2 regions of the Fictibacillus sp. EA-CB0309 genome follow, and region 2 is predicted to be linked to the other one. Evidence: riboswitches for the same ligand, from Rfam matches in the RefSeq annotation. Region 2 holds a riboswitch; the other holds the start of a gene.
What was found. Region 2 has a riboswitch for glycine ahead of gcvT (glycine cleavage system aminomethyltransferase GcvT). Riboswitches for the same ligand answer to the same signal wherever they lie in the genome.
Positions count from the first base shown of each region.

Region 1: another riboswitch for glycine. It lies ahead of ACEWFH_RS02030 (amino acid permease); the one in region 2 lies ahead of gcvT (glycine cleavage system aminomethyltransferase GcvT).

Region 1 is NZ_CP169271.1:325,063-332,968, reverse strand. It holds gene katG (catalase/peroxidase HPI) at 1-1,448, shown strand, start outside; gene ACEWFH_RS02035 (prolyl hydroxylase family protein) at 1,532-2,122, opposite strand; gene ACEWFH_RS02030 (amino acid permease) at 2,185-3,558, opposite strand; glycine riboswitch at 3,691-3,769, opposite strand; gene rlmH (23S rRNA (pseudouridine(1915)-N(3))-methyltransferase RlmH) at 3,905-4,384, opposite strand; gene ACEWFH_RS02020 (CxxH/CxxC protein) at 4,465-4,629, opposite strand; gene ACEWFH_RS02015 (hypothetical protein) at 4,930-5,064, shown strand; gene ACEWFH_RS02010 (S1C family serine protease) at 5,110-6,318, opposite strand; gene ACEWFH_RS02005 (MBL fold metallo-hydrolase) at 6,475-7,272, opposite strand; gene yycI (two-component system regulatory protein YycI) at 7,289-7,720, opposite strand; gene ACEWFH_RS01995 (hypothetical protein) at 7,761-7,906, opposite strand, start outside.
Region 2 is NZ_CP169271.1:1,729,328-1,737,233, forward strand. It holds partial or broken gene ACEWFH_RS09605 (YqhG family protein) at 1-464, opposite strand, end outside; gene ACEWFH_RS09610 (DEAD/DEAH box helicase) at 433-1,146, opposite strand; partial or broken gene ACEWFH_RS09615 (DEAD/DEAH box helicase) at 1,249-2,165, opposite strand; glycine riboswitch at 2,247-2,332, shown strand; gene gcvT (glycine cleavage system aminomethyltransferase GcvT) at 2,508-3,608, shown strand; partial or broken gene gcvPA (aminomethyl-transferring glycine dehydrogenase subunit GcvPA) at 3,674-4,797, shown strand; gene ACEWFH_RS09630 (hypothetical protein) at 4,815-4,991, shown strand; gene gcvPB (aminomethyl-transferring glycine dehydrogenase subunit GcvPB) at 4,967-6,430, shown strand; partial or broken gene ACEWFH_RS09640 (rhodanese-like domain-containing protein) at 6,478-6,854, opposite strand; gene ACEWFH_RS09645 (lipoate--protein ligase family protein) at 7,003-7,839, shown strand.

The DNA of each region.
Region 1 (7,906 bases), 1.4 Mb from region 2:
TGGCGATGAATGACGAAGAAACGGTTGCCCTTATAGCCGGCGGACATACTTTTGGAAAAGCGCACGGCGCAGGTGACCCTTCTCTTGTTGGGGACGATCCGGAAGCGGCAAACCTTGAGACACAAGGCTTCGGTTGGCTGAGCAAACACGGAAGCGGAAAAGGACGCGACACCATCTCCAGTGGTGTAGAAGGAGCTTGGACGTCAAACCCAACTAAGTGGGATAACGGCTACTTCGACCTAATGTTCGGCTACGAGTGGGAGTTAACAAAAAGTCCTGCAGGTGCATATCAATGGACACCTATCGATATGACGGAAGAGCATATGGCTCCTGATGCCGAAGATCCTTCTATTAAAGTGAAAACGATGATGACAACAGCGGATATGGCATTACGTAGGGATCCAGACTATGAAAAAATTTCCCGCCGTTATTACGAGAACCCAGATGAGTTTGCTGATGCCTTCGCACGGGCTTGGTTTAAATTGCTTCACCGTGACATGGGACCAAAAGTTCGATATTTAGGTCCAGAGGTTCCAGAAGAAGAACTCATCTGGCAGGATCCTGTTCCAAATGTTGATTATGATTTATCACCGTCAGATATAGCAGCACTAAAAGAAAAAATCTTAAATTCAGGATTAACAGTGAGCGAACTCGTAAAAACCGCTTGGGCTTCAGCAAGCACATACCGCAATTCTGATATGCGTGGAGGAGCAAACGGTGCACGCATTCGTCTGGCACCTCAAAAAGATTGGGAAGCAAACGAACCTGCACAGCTGGAGAAAGTTCTAGGAATCTATCAAGATATTCAAAACCAGCTCGACACGAAGGTAAGTCTAGCCGACTTAATTGTTCTCGGAGGAAGCGCAGCCGTTGAAAAAGCAGCAAAAGATGCAGGCTTCGATGTAACGGTTCCATTTACACCTGGACGCGGTGATGCAACACAAGAGCAAACAGATGCCGATACATTTGATGTGTTAGAGCCTGTATCTGATGGATTCCGCAACTATCAGAAGAAAGAATACTCTACGAGCCCTGAAGAAATGCTCGTAGACAAAGCTCAGCTACTCGGTCTATCTGCACCTGAAATGACAGTCCTTCTCGGCGGTATGCGTGTTCTTGGGACAAACTATGATGGCACAAAACACGGCGTATTCACGGACCGTGTAGGCACGTTAACGAACGACTTTTTCGTGAACTTGCTTGATATGGGCATTGAGTGGAAATTAACGGGCTTCAACCAATATGAAGGCCGCGACCGTAAGACAGGCGAAGTGAAACGTACAGCATCCCGCTTTGACCTTGTTTTCGGATCAAACTCAGAACTTCGTGCTTTAGCTGAAGTGTATGGACAAAATGACAACAAAGAAAAATTCGTTCGCGACTTTATCGCAGCATGGGTAAAAGTGATGGACGCTGATCGTTTCGATGTTAAACAAACAAATGAGTAGTTGATGGATTTTCAAAATACTATTTTTAAAAAGCTAGAAAAGGCCAGAGATTTAGCAAAATCTCTGGCCTTAATTGTTTTCGATTAATGTCGTGGCTTTTCTCTAAACCACAGAGTAGCAATCCACTTTTCTCCTGCTGTTAATGGACGAGACCCATGAAAGGAAAGTGGGTGTGGCTGATCTGTATGCTTGATGCAATTTTCAAAAACGAGCATATTCCCTTGTGAAGGAGCTACCTCAAATTTTAAAGCTGGAAAAAACGTTTCTCCTCCTCCATCAGTTACAGAGTTTAAATAGAGAAGTGCTGTAACGATTCGTTGTCCCCCATTTGATAAATACGTTCTTCCTAACTGGGTGGAAGGACTAAATGTGTCGAAATGGGCATCAAATTTCCCTCCAACTTGATACCTAACAACTTGTAATTGTTCTGCATGACTGAGCGGCTGCCCTACGATGGACGAAATGCGTTCTGTTATTTGTTGAACCGTTTCATTTAAATGATGAGGAAGCCACGCTTGATCTGACTTTCGTGTGTTTGACGCCCCTACGACCGTCGACGGCTTTAGATTTTCTTTAGCCATATCCATCAATTGTTGGCATTCATTCTGACTCAATGTGTTTTCATAGCTTGCTATAAAAGGAATTTCACTGTAAACAACGGAAGGCTCTTTCATCGGATCACCTATTTTTTCGTAATTTACAGCTATCCTATGCTCTAAAAATAAGGGCCGTGAACCTATTTTAGATCGATGTCCACTTCACGCAGCCGTTTCGTTGAATTTTTGGACGAATACAGTATAAATAATAAAATAAACCACAAAGGTGTCAGCAATAACGCTGGACGAGTAGCATCTGCAACGAGCAACACAATCAGGATCAGCCCGAATAGCGCTAGAACCACATAGTTAATGAACGGAGCAAAAGGTGCTTTAAATGCTGACTTTTTGTGCAGATCCGAACGATTTTTACAATATTTGATATGACTAATTAAGATGACGCTCCACACCCAGATAAAACAAATGGCACTGATCGTGGTTACAATGCCAAAAGCCTGCTCCGGAACCAGTTTGCTCAGGAGCGCTCCTACTGAAACGACAAAAGCAGATACCCATAGCGCGTTTCCAGGCACATGATTTTTAGTCAGTTTCTTAAAAGATTGAGGAGCCTGTTCACTCTTGCTCAACGTAAACAGGATGCGGCTAGTCGAAAACAATCCGCTGTTACACGCAGATGCCGCGGATGTCAGGACAACGAAATTAATAATTCCAGCCGCAAGCGGAATCCCTATTAAGCTGAACGTTTTAACGAACGGACTTTCCGCTGCGTTTAATTGAGTCCAGGGATTGATGCAAAGGAGCACAATCAATGCGGCAACGTAGAAAAACAGAATTCGAAGTGGAATCTTATTGATCGCAGACGGAATATTTTTTCTAGGATCAGACGTTTCTGCTGCCGCCACACCGACCAATTCCACTCCCACAAACGCGAACACAACCATCTGGAACGATAGTAAGAATCCGGTCATCCCATTGGGAAACAGACCTCCATGGTTCCACAGATTGTTCATTGAGACGGTTCCCGCATCAGTCTGATAACCTATCACTAGTAAAACAACCCCAATTACAATTAACGCGAGAATCGTAACCACCTTGATTAGAGCAAACCAAAACTCCAATTCCCCGAAAAGCTTAACTGTTAAAAGGTTGAGCCCAAGTAAAAGAAGCAAACTGACAATCGCCGGAACCCACTGCGGTATGTCAAACCAATATTGCACGTAAACACCGACAGCAATCACATCGGCCATTGCTGTCATGATCCAGCAGAACCAATACGTCCAGCCTGTGATGAAAGCAGCTCGCGGACCAAGATAGTCCTCTGCAATATCGGTAAACGACTCATAACCTGCGTTCGAAAGCAGCAGTTCCCCTAGCGCTCTCATCATGAAAAACAACGCGATCCCAACGATTAAATAAGCAAATATAACAGACGGCCCGGCAAGCTGAATCGCTTTTCCTGAACCTAAAAATAACCCCGTACCAATTGTTCCGCCAATGGCAATCAGCTGCACATGACGGTTAGCCAAATCCCTCTTCAACTCTTGCTGTGACACGTATGAATCCTCCTTCTAAGATGCAAATCAAACGAAAAAAAGAGACTGGAAAATTCTCCAATCTCTTGTACATTAGAATATGAAAAAAGCATTCAATGCGCTATAAATAACAGGCACAACAATGTCAAAATTCAATACTCTTCTGTCCGTTTGCCTGAGATTGTGAACCCTTCGGCGCCGCTTAACAAGCGGTCTCTCCAGAAGCTGCTCCTGCTGTAGTACGACCCACAGCAATCATAGCTTGCTATCTATTAAATTTAAGTAGTTCTGAATAGTTTTTAATACTATTATGGATTTTGGGTTTTGTCAAATGTTAACCCAGTGTAGATTAAAAGCCATGCATCATTTACTTATGATACGGTTCTCCCCGATTAATCCGAAAAGCCCGATAAATCTGCTCAACAAGAACAAGTTTCATCAATTGATGCGGATAAGTGATCTTTCCAAACGAAATCTTCTCATTCGCGCGCTTCATAACAGCGTCACTTAACCCCAACGATCCTCCAATGACGAAGGCTACTTTGCTTTTCCCATAGGTTGCAAGCTGATCCAAATTTTTAGCCAAGTCTTCCGATGAAACGGCCTTTCCTTCAATCGCCATTGCAATGACATGCACATCTTGCCCGATCTTTGCTAAAATCCTTTCACCTTCAGCATTTTTAACCATGATCATCTCTTGATCACTTAAAGTTTCAGGTGCTTTTTCATCAGGAACTTCTATAATTTCAACTTTGGCATACGGCCCTAGTCTTTTTAAGTATTCATCAATACCTAACTTCAAGTATTTTTCTTTTAACTTTCCTACCGATACGATTGATATATTCACTTGTTGAAAACTTCCTTTCAAATAAGTTATCCCCAGAACTTATCCACATATGCACATTTAAGGCCATATATTGTAGGCGTTCATATGTTCGATACTTTATATGTACCGTCGTTGCTGCAGTATTCACAACCTGTTGATAACTCACTATTTTCTGTTAGTAACTCCACAACAGGCGGTGTTTCAAATTCATCCACAATGATGTCAATCGCAAGCTCTGCATGCTCTTTACAGCAAATAATTATCAAAATCTTCACTCCTTACTTATCCACAATGCTTCTTCTTACACTAATGAACTTACGTCTGTGTGTAAACAATCTCCTTCAAATAAAGTTGTCCACATGTGGAGCCAACTTCAACAACTTTAAACACTCCTCGTAACATGCAAACCGCTTAACAGTTTTATGAAACAACCAGAAGCAAACACCTTGAACCAAAAATCAGTACAAAGCATCAAAGTAGTAGAAATAAAAACTCTTCTCTAACAGGGTGTTGCTTTAAGATTTTATTATTCATTCTCTTCTTTGCCAAGTTGATTGTAGTGCAAGGTGCGAGACTCCTGCGGGACAAGCGGTCAGGTGAGACCCTTTAGGGCGCATAGCGGCAAGGGCTCACCGACTGCCCCGCGGAAAGCGAGCAGCCTGGAACGGAAATCAACCTCTTTCAAAGACATCGAAGCCTAACAAAACAAAAAAACAGGGAAACCATAAGCCCCCTGTTCATCACATTTATTGCGTTTGTCTTCCACCGCTCAACTCAACTTTGACGGTCTGTTTCTTACCATCACGATAGAACGTTACATCGACTTCATCACCAATTTTAGCTTTCGTGTAAAGGAACTTACGAAGAGCGACTGGATCCTTAATCTTCTCTCCACCCATCTCCGTAATAACATCCATTTCCTTCATTCCCGCTCGAGCCGCTGGAGAAGCTGGCGTGATTTCCATTACAACGACACCATCTTTGACACTGTTTGGAATCTTAAGCGTTTGTTCACGCTGATACGTATTCACTTGAGAAAGCGGAATGATGTTAACACCCAAGAATGGTCTTCTCGTCTCACCATATTTCTCAAGGTCTTCGATAATTGGTTTTGCTACATCTGAAGGAATAGCGAATCCAATTCCCTCTACTTCATTCTGAGCAATCTTAGAAGAGTTAATGCCGATCACCTGACCCGCAATATTAATTAACGCTCCACCGCTGTTACCTGGATTAATGGCTGCATCGGTCTGAATAACTTCTGCTTGCCAATCAGGATTGCCGTCTTGATCAAGATCAATGGGAATAGAGCGGTCAGCACTTGATACGATCCCTTGTGTAACAGAGCCAGGGAAGTTTCCTAACGGATTACCGATTGCAATCGCAGGTTCTCCGCGTTTAAGGTCACCCGATACCCCAAATTCAGCGACACTGTCTACTTTGCTGCCATCAATTTCAACAACAGCCAAATCCATCAGAGGATCTGAACCGCGAAGCGTTCCTTTTAATTTTGAACCGTTGCTTAATGTGATTTCAATCTGATTCGCATCTTCAACAACGTGATGGTTTGTTACGACGTACGCTTTGTTGCCTTCTTTTTTATAAATAACACCTGATCCTGTACCCGCTGGCTGCTGGCTCCAGAAGTCCGTCTGTTGAATGTTAACGACCTCCACCACGGCACCAGAAGCTTTATCTACAGCATCTGTTACATTTGTAGTAAGATCAACATCAACGTTTCTCTCAACCGCATTTTCGTCAGTGCCTAAGCCGTTTTCCTCTTCATTCGGAGGATACAGATTATCCGGCAAGAGACCAGCTCCTCCTAGTGCAGGTACTGTAAATAAAACAAGCAAACCACCTAGAATCGCTCCTAGCAAAGCTGGTAGAAACTTTCCTCCGCGGTTTCCTTTTTGTCGAGATGAGGATTCATAATCGTCATCATAATATCCCATTTTGCTCATCACCGTTCCTTTCAACAATGAAGTGTACGAATTCATAACCTAGTATAAGCAATTAGTCCTGAAATTATGGACATTTTGGGTTATTTTTCATAATTTCCCACACTTATTGTTATTTCCGGAAACGGTTTACTTTAAACAAGTAAGTATTTATACCAAGGCGAGCTTAGTAGGCTGACTTGCGTCTGTATCATGAAGAATGATTTGTTCACCAGCCGTGATATCATACGTTTTTAACGTTTGTTCGACCGCTAAGCGAGCAATATCTTTCATGTTGTTGTCTTTACTTAGATGCGCAAGATAAATGTGCTTCGTTCCATCTCCAATGACATCTGCAAGAGCATGCCCGCAATCTTCGTTTGAAATATGACCATGATCTCCTAGAATACGTCGTTTAATATTCCAAGGATATCTTCCCATCATGAGCATATTGATATCGTGATTGGACTCGATCACAAGCGAATGGCTATCACGGATAATCCCTTTCATTCGGTCACTCACATAGCCTGTATCTGTCATGAGGGCCAGCTTTCTGCCGTTGTGATGAAACACATAGAACATCGGTTCAGCTGCATCATGTGATACGCCAAACGACTCTACTTCAAGGTCGTTGAACGTTTTAACGCTTTCCATCTCAAACTCGAATTTTTGCTCTGTTGCCACTTCACCAATTAACCCGTTCATAGCATTCCACGTGTTTTTGTTCGCGTAGATTGGAAGTTTAAATTTACGAGCAAGCACGCCGAGTCCTCTTATGTGATCGCTATGTTCATGAGTGACGAGAATGCCATCAATATCGCCCACTTCACCACAAGCCGCTTTTTCAAAAAGAATTTGAATCTGTTTCGCACTTAACCCTGCATCAACAAGCAGGCGTGTTTGTTCGGTTTCAACGTAAACGGCATTCCCCGAACTGCCGCTAGCGAGAACGCTAAATTTTAAACTCATAACCGCATGTTCCTTTCTACTCTTCTTCTCCCGATAAAACCTGAATGGAACTGTCAGTTGCATTAACTAAATACTGTCCGACCTCTGTTTCTATGAACCACGTAGGAGCGTACACTTGAAGATCCCCTACACCTACAAGACTGTAGTACCCCAATTGAATGTCTTTTACTTTGTCGCCCTTATTTAATTTATCTGTTTCAAAGAGCCTGCCTAAAGCTCTGTCAGGCTCAATAATTTCTTGTGGAGCACCTTGTCGCATAATATTCAGATAGGTTTGTGTAAACTTTGTCAATCTTCCTTTATCATCAAGATAAAATTTAATCATCCCGTTTGGTGCTTCAAAATCAAGTGTAGGTTCTTTCGGTTTTTCGAAGTTACTTGCATTATAAAAGATTGGTTTCGTTAAGTAGATTTGATTAAACCAAATGATATTGTTTTTTTGTCCCATTGAAAAAAGGCATAGTCTTTCCCTCGAGAAACATGATCTTCTAAAAACTTTGATAGCGAATCAACCAGATCATTTGTATCTTTTTTGGAAGATCTAGTGGTTTTTTTAACGTGTAATGCAAAGTTATGTTGGTGCTGCTTTCTTTATCTAGTGATATATCTTTTGATTTTATAGCCTTTTCTTCAT
Region 2 (7,906 bases):
TGATGAAATTGATCTTCAATTGTTCCATTAATCAATTGAATACCATAAGAAAGTACTCGGTCTTTCTTTTGATCACATTGATAGGTGACTTTAACATTTAGGCAGAGCCATGGTTGCAGCGGTACTTGTGCTCCTTGTTGTGGGACAGATTCATACAGCCGAATAAAAGACGCGAGTTTCTTCGTCGATCCAAAGATTTGGTGAAGTCGTGGTGACCCAAAATGGATAAACTCGCCTTTTCCATCAGGTGCTTGCTGTTGTCCTGTTACAAGTGTTAACGTCATCGGATTTGGTGTACCACCGGTTTTCTCAAGATAATGCCAGTAGAACGGGCGATTCATTAAGACTTTGTCCAGTTCTGTGGTCAATTGGACTTTCATATAACTAAAGTTTTTTTCAAGAATCCGGCATTCATTTGCATCAAAATATCGTTCAAGAAAGCGATGTATCTCGTGCTGCTGCATGCTCTTCCCATCCTTTCTGCTTGATCCCGCCATCCAAGTTGATTAAGGAAGCAAGATTATCCATCTTCACTCGGATCTCACCTTCACTATCAGACGTGTTCATGATGTCTGCTATATGTCGCTCTATGTTCTTGATCTCAAATTTTGTTAAAATCTCATCGAGCTCTCCAATAACACTTTCAAATAGGTTAATTTTGTTGTATAGCAGATTTAAGATATGTTCCTCTATTGTGTTTTGAGTTGCAAAGTTGTAGATATGAACATCCCCTTGCTGGCCAATACGGTGGATACGTCCGATTCGCTGTTCGATCCGCATCGGGTTCCATGGTAGATCATAGTTGATAATATGCTGACAGAATTGAAGGTTAATTCCTTCTCCCCCTGCTTCAGTTGCGATTAACACTTGAGCGCGTGTTCTAAAGAGGTGGGTCATCCAATCCTTTTTGCTTCTTTTAAACCCGCCCCTAAAAGGTACTGAAGAGATGCCGTGCTGCTGTAAAAACCACTGTAAGTACAATTGAGTAGCGCGATACTCTGTAAAAATAATGACCTTGGAATCGATCGATTGGATGAGTTCCAATGCTTTTAGAGCTTTGGAATTTTGGTCGACCATTTCGATTTTTTTCATTAAGTCAACGATCCGGTTCTCCATCAACGTCGAAGGTACCTCTTTTTGCAACATGTTTTTAAGTGTTAAAAATACAGCTTCTCGAGAACTGCATGCTTCACGCTGCAATGTAACGATTGAGAACTTACTTCGATCAAAGTATGGGTCTCGTTTCAGTTTTGAAATTTCATCATATAGATCACGTTCGGTTTTTGATAATGTAATAGGTATGGTTTTAACAAGGCGTTTCGGCCATTTTAGACCGGTTTCTTCACGTCTGTTACGTACCATTACTTTGTTAACAAGTTGCTTTAACTTCTCTTCATTCTTAAGGGAATACTTATCTTCTTTAAAGTCTTTATCAAAGTTCTCTCTGTTTCCGAGGTGTCCTGGTTTCAATAGAGATACAAGATTAAAAATCTCCTCAACTCTATTTTGTACAGGAGTAGCGGTTAACAATAAACAGAACTTCTTTTTTAACAACTGTACAAATTCATAGTTTTTTGTTTTTTTGTTTTTGAGTTTGTGTGCTTCATCTATAATAACGAGATCATAATCCTGATTTAGCACGATATCACGGTGGGGAGCGCGCTTGGCAGTATCAATAGAAGATACAACAACGTCGCATTGTTCCCAGACGTAAGCTTTTTCTGTGCAATAGCAGGGATAAAGAACTTTTGATTCAATTCGTTTGTCCACTGAATAACAAGTGATGCGGGAACAAGAATCAGAATCTTTTTCGCTAAACGACGAATCATATATTCTTTGAGAATTAATCCTGCTTCTATCGTTTTCCCTAGCCCAACCTCATCTGCTAATATTGCTTTTCCGTTCATTTGTTCAATAACGGTTGTTGCAACGTCCAGCTGATGTGGCAAAAAAGTCATCTGTGGGAGATGGTTCGGAGCTTGAAGTCCTAGAAAATCAGGAATTGCCAAATGATTCTCTGCCTCGAGCGCCAAGTTATACATATCCCAATTGGCCCAAGGTCCATCTTCTTCCACACGCTTAAAAAAGTCATCATGCCAATCTTGCTGAAACTGAACGTCGATTTTCATAACGGATTTCCTTTCTTTAAAAAAGTTCGTTGCCATTCCATTTGTAAAAATGATAGGATAATAATGTAGTAAACATAGTAATAGTATGTGCGACCTTGGACAATAACATACTCGCGAATGAAAGTAAGAGGAGAGACTGCGTTAGCAGCGCCGAAGGAGCAAACAATTGTGAAACTCTCAGGCAAAAAGACTCTTGCTAGACGCATCTCTGGAGAGTGCTTTTTAATAGATGAAAGCCACCAACGAAGAAACTCAGGAAGCTATACTGAGAAACTTACAGGTTGCAGGACAGAGGATCCCATTTTGAAGGGGTCTTTCTGTCCTTTTTTTGTCCAGAAAAGTCCGAAAATTTTTAAGTATGAAAAAGGAGGAATTCACATGGCTACATTGTTACGAACACCGCTATTCGAAACATACAAAGAACACGGTGGAAAAGTAATTGATTTTGGTGGTTGGGAATTGCCTGTTCAGTTCTCAAGTATCAAAGAGGAACACGAGGCTGTAAGAACAAAAGCAGGTCTATTCGATGTATCTCACATGGGAGAATTTGATGTAAGAGGACCTAACGCATTATCGTTCTTGCAATATACGATGACAAATGATGTTTCCAAACTTCAAAACGGCCAAGCGCAATATACGGCTATGTGCTATGAAAACGGCGGTACAGTAGATGACCTTTTAATTTATAAAAGAAATGATAACGATTACTTGCTCGTTGTGAATGCCTCAAATATTGAAAAAGATTTCGAATGGCTTATGAGCAAAAAGCCTGAAGGTGTAGAACTTGTGAATGTGTCTCCTGAATATGCGCAACTCGCTATTCAAGGACCACAAGCAGAAGAAATTTTACAAAAGCTTACGGATACAAACCTTTCTGAGATCGGATTCTTCCGTTTTAAAGAAGATGTTTCATTAGCTGGAATATCTGCTCTTGTTTCTCGAACAGGCTACACAGGTGAAGACGGGTTTGAGATTTATTTGAAAACTGAACATGCTGAAAAATTGTGGAGATCCATTCTTGAAGCTGGCAGTGAAGATGGTTTGCTTCCAGCAGGACTTGGTGCGCGTGACACGCTTCGTTTTGAAGCTAAGCTCGCTCTATACGGTCAAGAACTTACAAAAGAGATCACTCCAATAGAAGCAGGAATCGGATTCGCTGTAAAAACAGATAAAGAAGAAGATTTTATCGGAAAAGAAGTACTGGCAGAACAAAAGAAGAATGGGGCACCAAGGAAGCTTGTCGGCATTGAAATGATCGATAAAGGTATCCCGCGTTCTCATTATGAAGTATACAAAGGTGATGTGAAGATCGGTGAAGTTACTACCGGTACACAATCGCCAACACTGAAGAAGAATCTAGGCCTTGCTTTGCTCGAAAAAGAGTATACAGAGCTTGGTACCGAAGTCGAAGTACAGATTCGCCAAAAGCGCTTAAAAGCAAAAGTAGTCACTTCACCATTTTATAAACGAGGAAAATAGAGTTCTTAAGGAGGAGAAACCATGACGTTCCGCTATTTGCCAATGACAGACCAAGATAAAAGGAAATGCTTGAAACGATTGGAATTGAAACGACAGAAGATCTTTTTCAGGATATTCCAGAAGAAGTTCGTTTTAAAGGACGCTTACAAATTGAGGAAGCATTGTCTGAACCTGAGCTAGTTAAGGAAATGGGCCGATTGGCTGCGTTAAACAAAAATACAAAAGAATATGCATCATTCCTAGGAGCAGGAGTTTACGATCATTACACTCCATCAATCGTTAACCATATGCTTCTGCGTTCTGAGTTTTACACAGCATATACACCTTACCAACCTGAGATTTCTCAAGGTGAACTTCAAGCGATCTTCGAGTTTCAAACGATGATCTGTGAATTAACAGGTATGGATGTTGCTAACTCTTCCATGTATGATGGCGGAACTTCACTTGCTGAAGCAGGTCTATTGTCAGCAGCGCAAACGCGCAGAAAGAAGATCGTTGTTTCCAAGTCCGTTCATCCAGAATCTCGTGATGTTCTGAAGACATATGCTAAAGGACAGCATTTAGAAGTGGTTGAAGTTGAAATGGAAGACGGAATGACGTCACTCAACGCCTTGCGTGCTGAGGTGGATGAAGAAACGGCATGTGTGATCGTGCAATATCCAAACTTCTTCGGTCAGATCGAACCGTTAAAAGAGATTGAAGAAATCGTTCATGGAGCAAAAGGGATGTTTGTTGTTTCTTCAAATCCGTTAGCTTTAGGCGCACTAACTCCCCTGGGAAGTTTGGGGCAGATATCGTTGTAGGTGATGCACAGCCTTTTGGAATCGCACAAGGCTTTGGTGGACCTCACTGTGGATATTTTGCTGTAACAACCAAGTTAATGCGTAAAGTACCTGGACGTTTAGTTGGTCAAACTCTCGATGAAGACGGGAAGCGCGGTTTTGTATTAACGCTTCAAGCGAGAGAACAGCATATCAGACGTGATAAAGCGACAAGTAACATCTGTTCAAACCAAGCGCTAAATGCTCTTGCTGCATCCATTGCCATGACTGCTCTAGGTAAGCAAGGTGTTAAAGAAGTGGCTCACCAAAATATCCAAAAAGCACACTATGCAAAAAAGTACTTGAAGAAAAAGGCTTCAAAACAGCCTTCACAGGGCCGTTCTTTAACGAGTTTGTTATTGAGTTAAAGTGTACAGCTAAAGAAGTGAACGCAAAACTATTAGAATCTGGCATCATCGGCGGTTATGATTTGGGTCTTTCGTATTCAGAACTTAAGAACCATATGCTTTTAGCCGTTACGGAAATGCGAACAAAAGAAGAGATCGATCAGCTTGCAAATGTATTGGAGGGATTAGCATGCGTACAGAACATCAGTCATTAATTTTTGAATTGTCCAAACCAGGTCGAGTGGGGTACAGCATTCCTGAACTTGACGTTCCAGAAATAAATGTAGAGTCAATCATTCCTTCCGATTATTTGCGTACGGAAGAAGCTGACCTTCCTGAAGTGTCTGAGCTGCAAATTGTTCGCCACTATACAGCATTATCCAATCGTAACCATGGAGTTGATTCAGGTTTTTATCCGCTTGGTTCATGTACGATGAAATATAATCCGAAGATCAATGAAGATGTAGCACGTTTCCCTGGATTTGCAAATATCCATCCGCTTCAAGAAGAAGAAACTGTTCAAGGTGCGATGGAAATGATGTACCGTCTTCAAACATCTCTGGCTGAGATTACGGGTATGGACGAAGTAACTCTGCAGCCGGCAGCTGGTGCACATGGTGAGTGGACAGGTCTTATGATGATCCGTGCTTATCATGAAGCGAACGGAGACTTCAATCGAACAAAAGTTATCGTTCCAGATTCAGCACACGGAACGAACCCAGCATCGGCGACCGTAGCCGGGTTTGAATCCATTACTGTAAAATCTGACGAGCGCGGTCTTGTTGATCTTGATGATTTAAAACGAGTAGTCGATCAAGATGTTGCGGCTCTTATGCTTACGAATCCAAATACACTAGGACTTTTTGAAGAACATATTTTAGAGATGGCAAAAATTGTCCATGAAGCTGGTGGAAAGCTTTACTATGACGGCGCGAATGCAAACGCAATCTTAGGTTTTGCTAGACCTGGAGATATGGGCTTTGACGTTGTTCACTTGAATTTGCATAAAACATTTACAGGACCACATGGCGGTGGCGGACCTGGATCAGGGCCAGTAGGAGTGAAAGCGGATCTGATTCCTTTCTTGCCAAAACCAGTACTTGTTAAAGAAAAAGATGTTTATAAGTTTGAGTACAATCGCCCACAATCAATCGGTCGGGTAAAACCTTTCTATGGTAACTTCGGAATTAACGTTCGTGCGTTTACTTATATCATGACGATGGGTCCTGATGGATTGCACCAAGTGTCTGAAAATGCAGTATTGAACGCAAACTATATGATGCGCCGACTTGAGCCTCATTTCGATCTTCCTTTTACACAGCACTGTAAGCATGAGTTCGTATTATCAGGACGCCGTCAGAAGAAGTTAGGTGTAAGAACACTCGATATTGCAAAACGTCTTTTAGACTTTGGCTATCACCCGCCAACGATCTACTTCCCATTAAGTGTGGAAGAAGCCATTATGATCGAGCCGACTGAGACAGAGTCAAAAGAAACACTTGATGAATTTATCGAAAAGATGATTCAGATCTCGAAAGAAGCAGAAGAAACACCAGAAATGGTTCAAGAAGCTCCTCATACAACAGTTGTAAGAAGATTGGATGAAGCAACAGCTGCTAGAAAACCAATCTTAAAGTACAGCAAACAAGTATAAAAGTACAAAAAAAGCAGCCCGATTTTTTCGGGCTGCTTTTGTATGTGTTAATTTGATTTTACACGGCCTGTCCATTTGCGGAAGCCGCCTTGTAAATGATGGAGTTGGCCGTACTTTTTCTTTTAAGAAAGTTGGCTGCACGAGCGCTTCTGAATCCGCTCTCGCAATATAAGTAAACAGGCTGGTCGTTACGAACTTCCTTCAATCTTTGCCTCATTTGAGATAAGGGAATGTTGCGAGCTCCTAAGATGTGTCCCTTTTTAAATTCTTCAGGTTCACGGACATCAATCAGTTGAGCTTTTCGATAACCTGCCTTGAACTCTTCTTCGTTTAAGGTCTTTAGAAATCTCTTTTGGTATAGACCCATACCAATCACATACGCCAATAAAGCTACTACAATACCTGCTAAAACTATCCATCCCATAACGCTTGCACTCCTTTAAACAATCTACCACAATTATAGCGGTGCGCGGCTCTATAGGCAAAAGAAAAATCTAACTTTAAGCGATTGTTTTGACACATGCCCCGAATTTGGTACACTAGTTACGAATGAATGGCAGGGAGACGAAGACGTGGAAAAAGAAAACTGGTATTATATCGATTCAGGAAATTGCGAACCAGCAATAAATATGGCAATGGATGAGGCTCTTTTAACTTGGCACAGTGAAGGGAAGATTCCGCCTGTTATCCGCTTTTATGGATGGAATCCAGCGACATTATCCATCGGCTACTTTCAAAAAGTAGAAAAAGAGATTAACCTTGATGCGGTAAAAAAATATGATTTAGGATTCGTTAGGCGTCCAACTGGAGGTCGGGGAGTTCTTCATGACCAAGAATTGACGTATAGCGTAATCGTATCTGAGTCACATAAAGATATGCCTCAAAGTGTTACAGAAGCCTATCGAGTGATCTCTGAAGGAATTAAAGAAGGCTTTCAAGGTTTAGGTCTGGATGCTTACTTCGCTGTTCCAAAAACAGAAGAAGAACGCGAAGGGCTAAAGAATCCAAGATCTGCAGTATGCTTTGACGCTCCATCGTGGTATGAATTAGTCGTGGAAGGCAGAAAAGTGGCAGGCAGTGCGCAAACAAGACAAAAAGGCGTGATTCTGCAGCACGGATCGATTCTACTAGACTTGGATGAAGACAAACTCTTTGATTTGTTTAAGTACTCAAGTGACAGACTGCGTGAAAGAATGCAGGCTGCGTTTAAGAAAAAGGCAGTTGCGATTAACTCACTGCTAGCTGCTCCTGTTACGATTGAAGACGCGAAGGTTGCCTTTAAAAAGGGCTTTGAAGACGGCTTGAACATTAATCTTGTTCCATATACTCTATCAGACGATCAATGGGTCGAAGTGGAAAATATCGCAAATACCCGCTATCGTAACGACGAATGGACGTTCAGACGTTAATAATAGAAAATCGAAACCTCATAGAGGTCTCGGTTTTTTCTTTTTGGTAAAGAAAGTAAAAAAAATA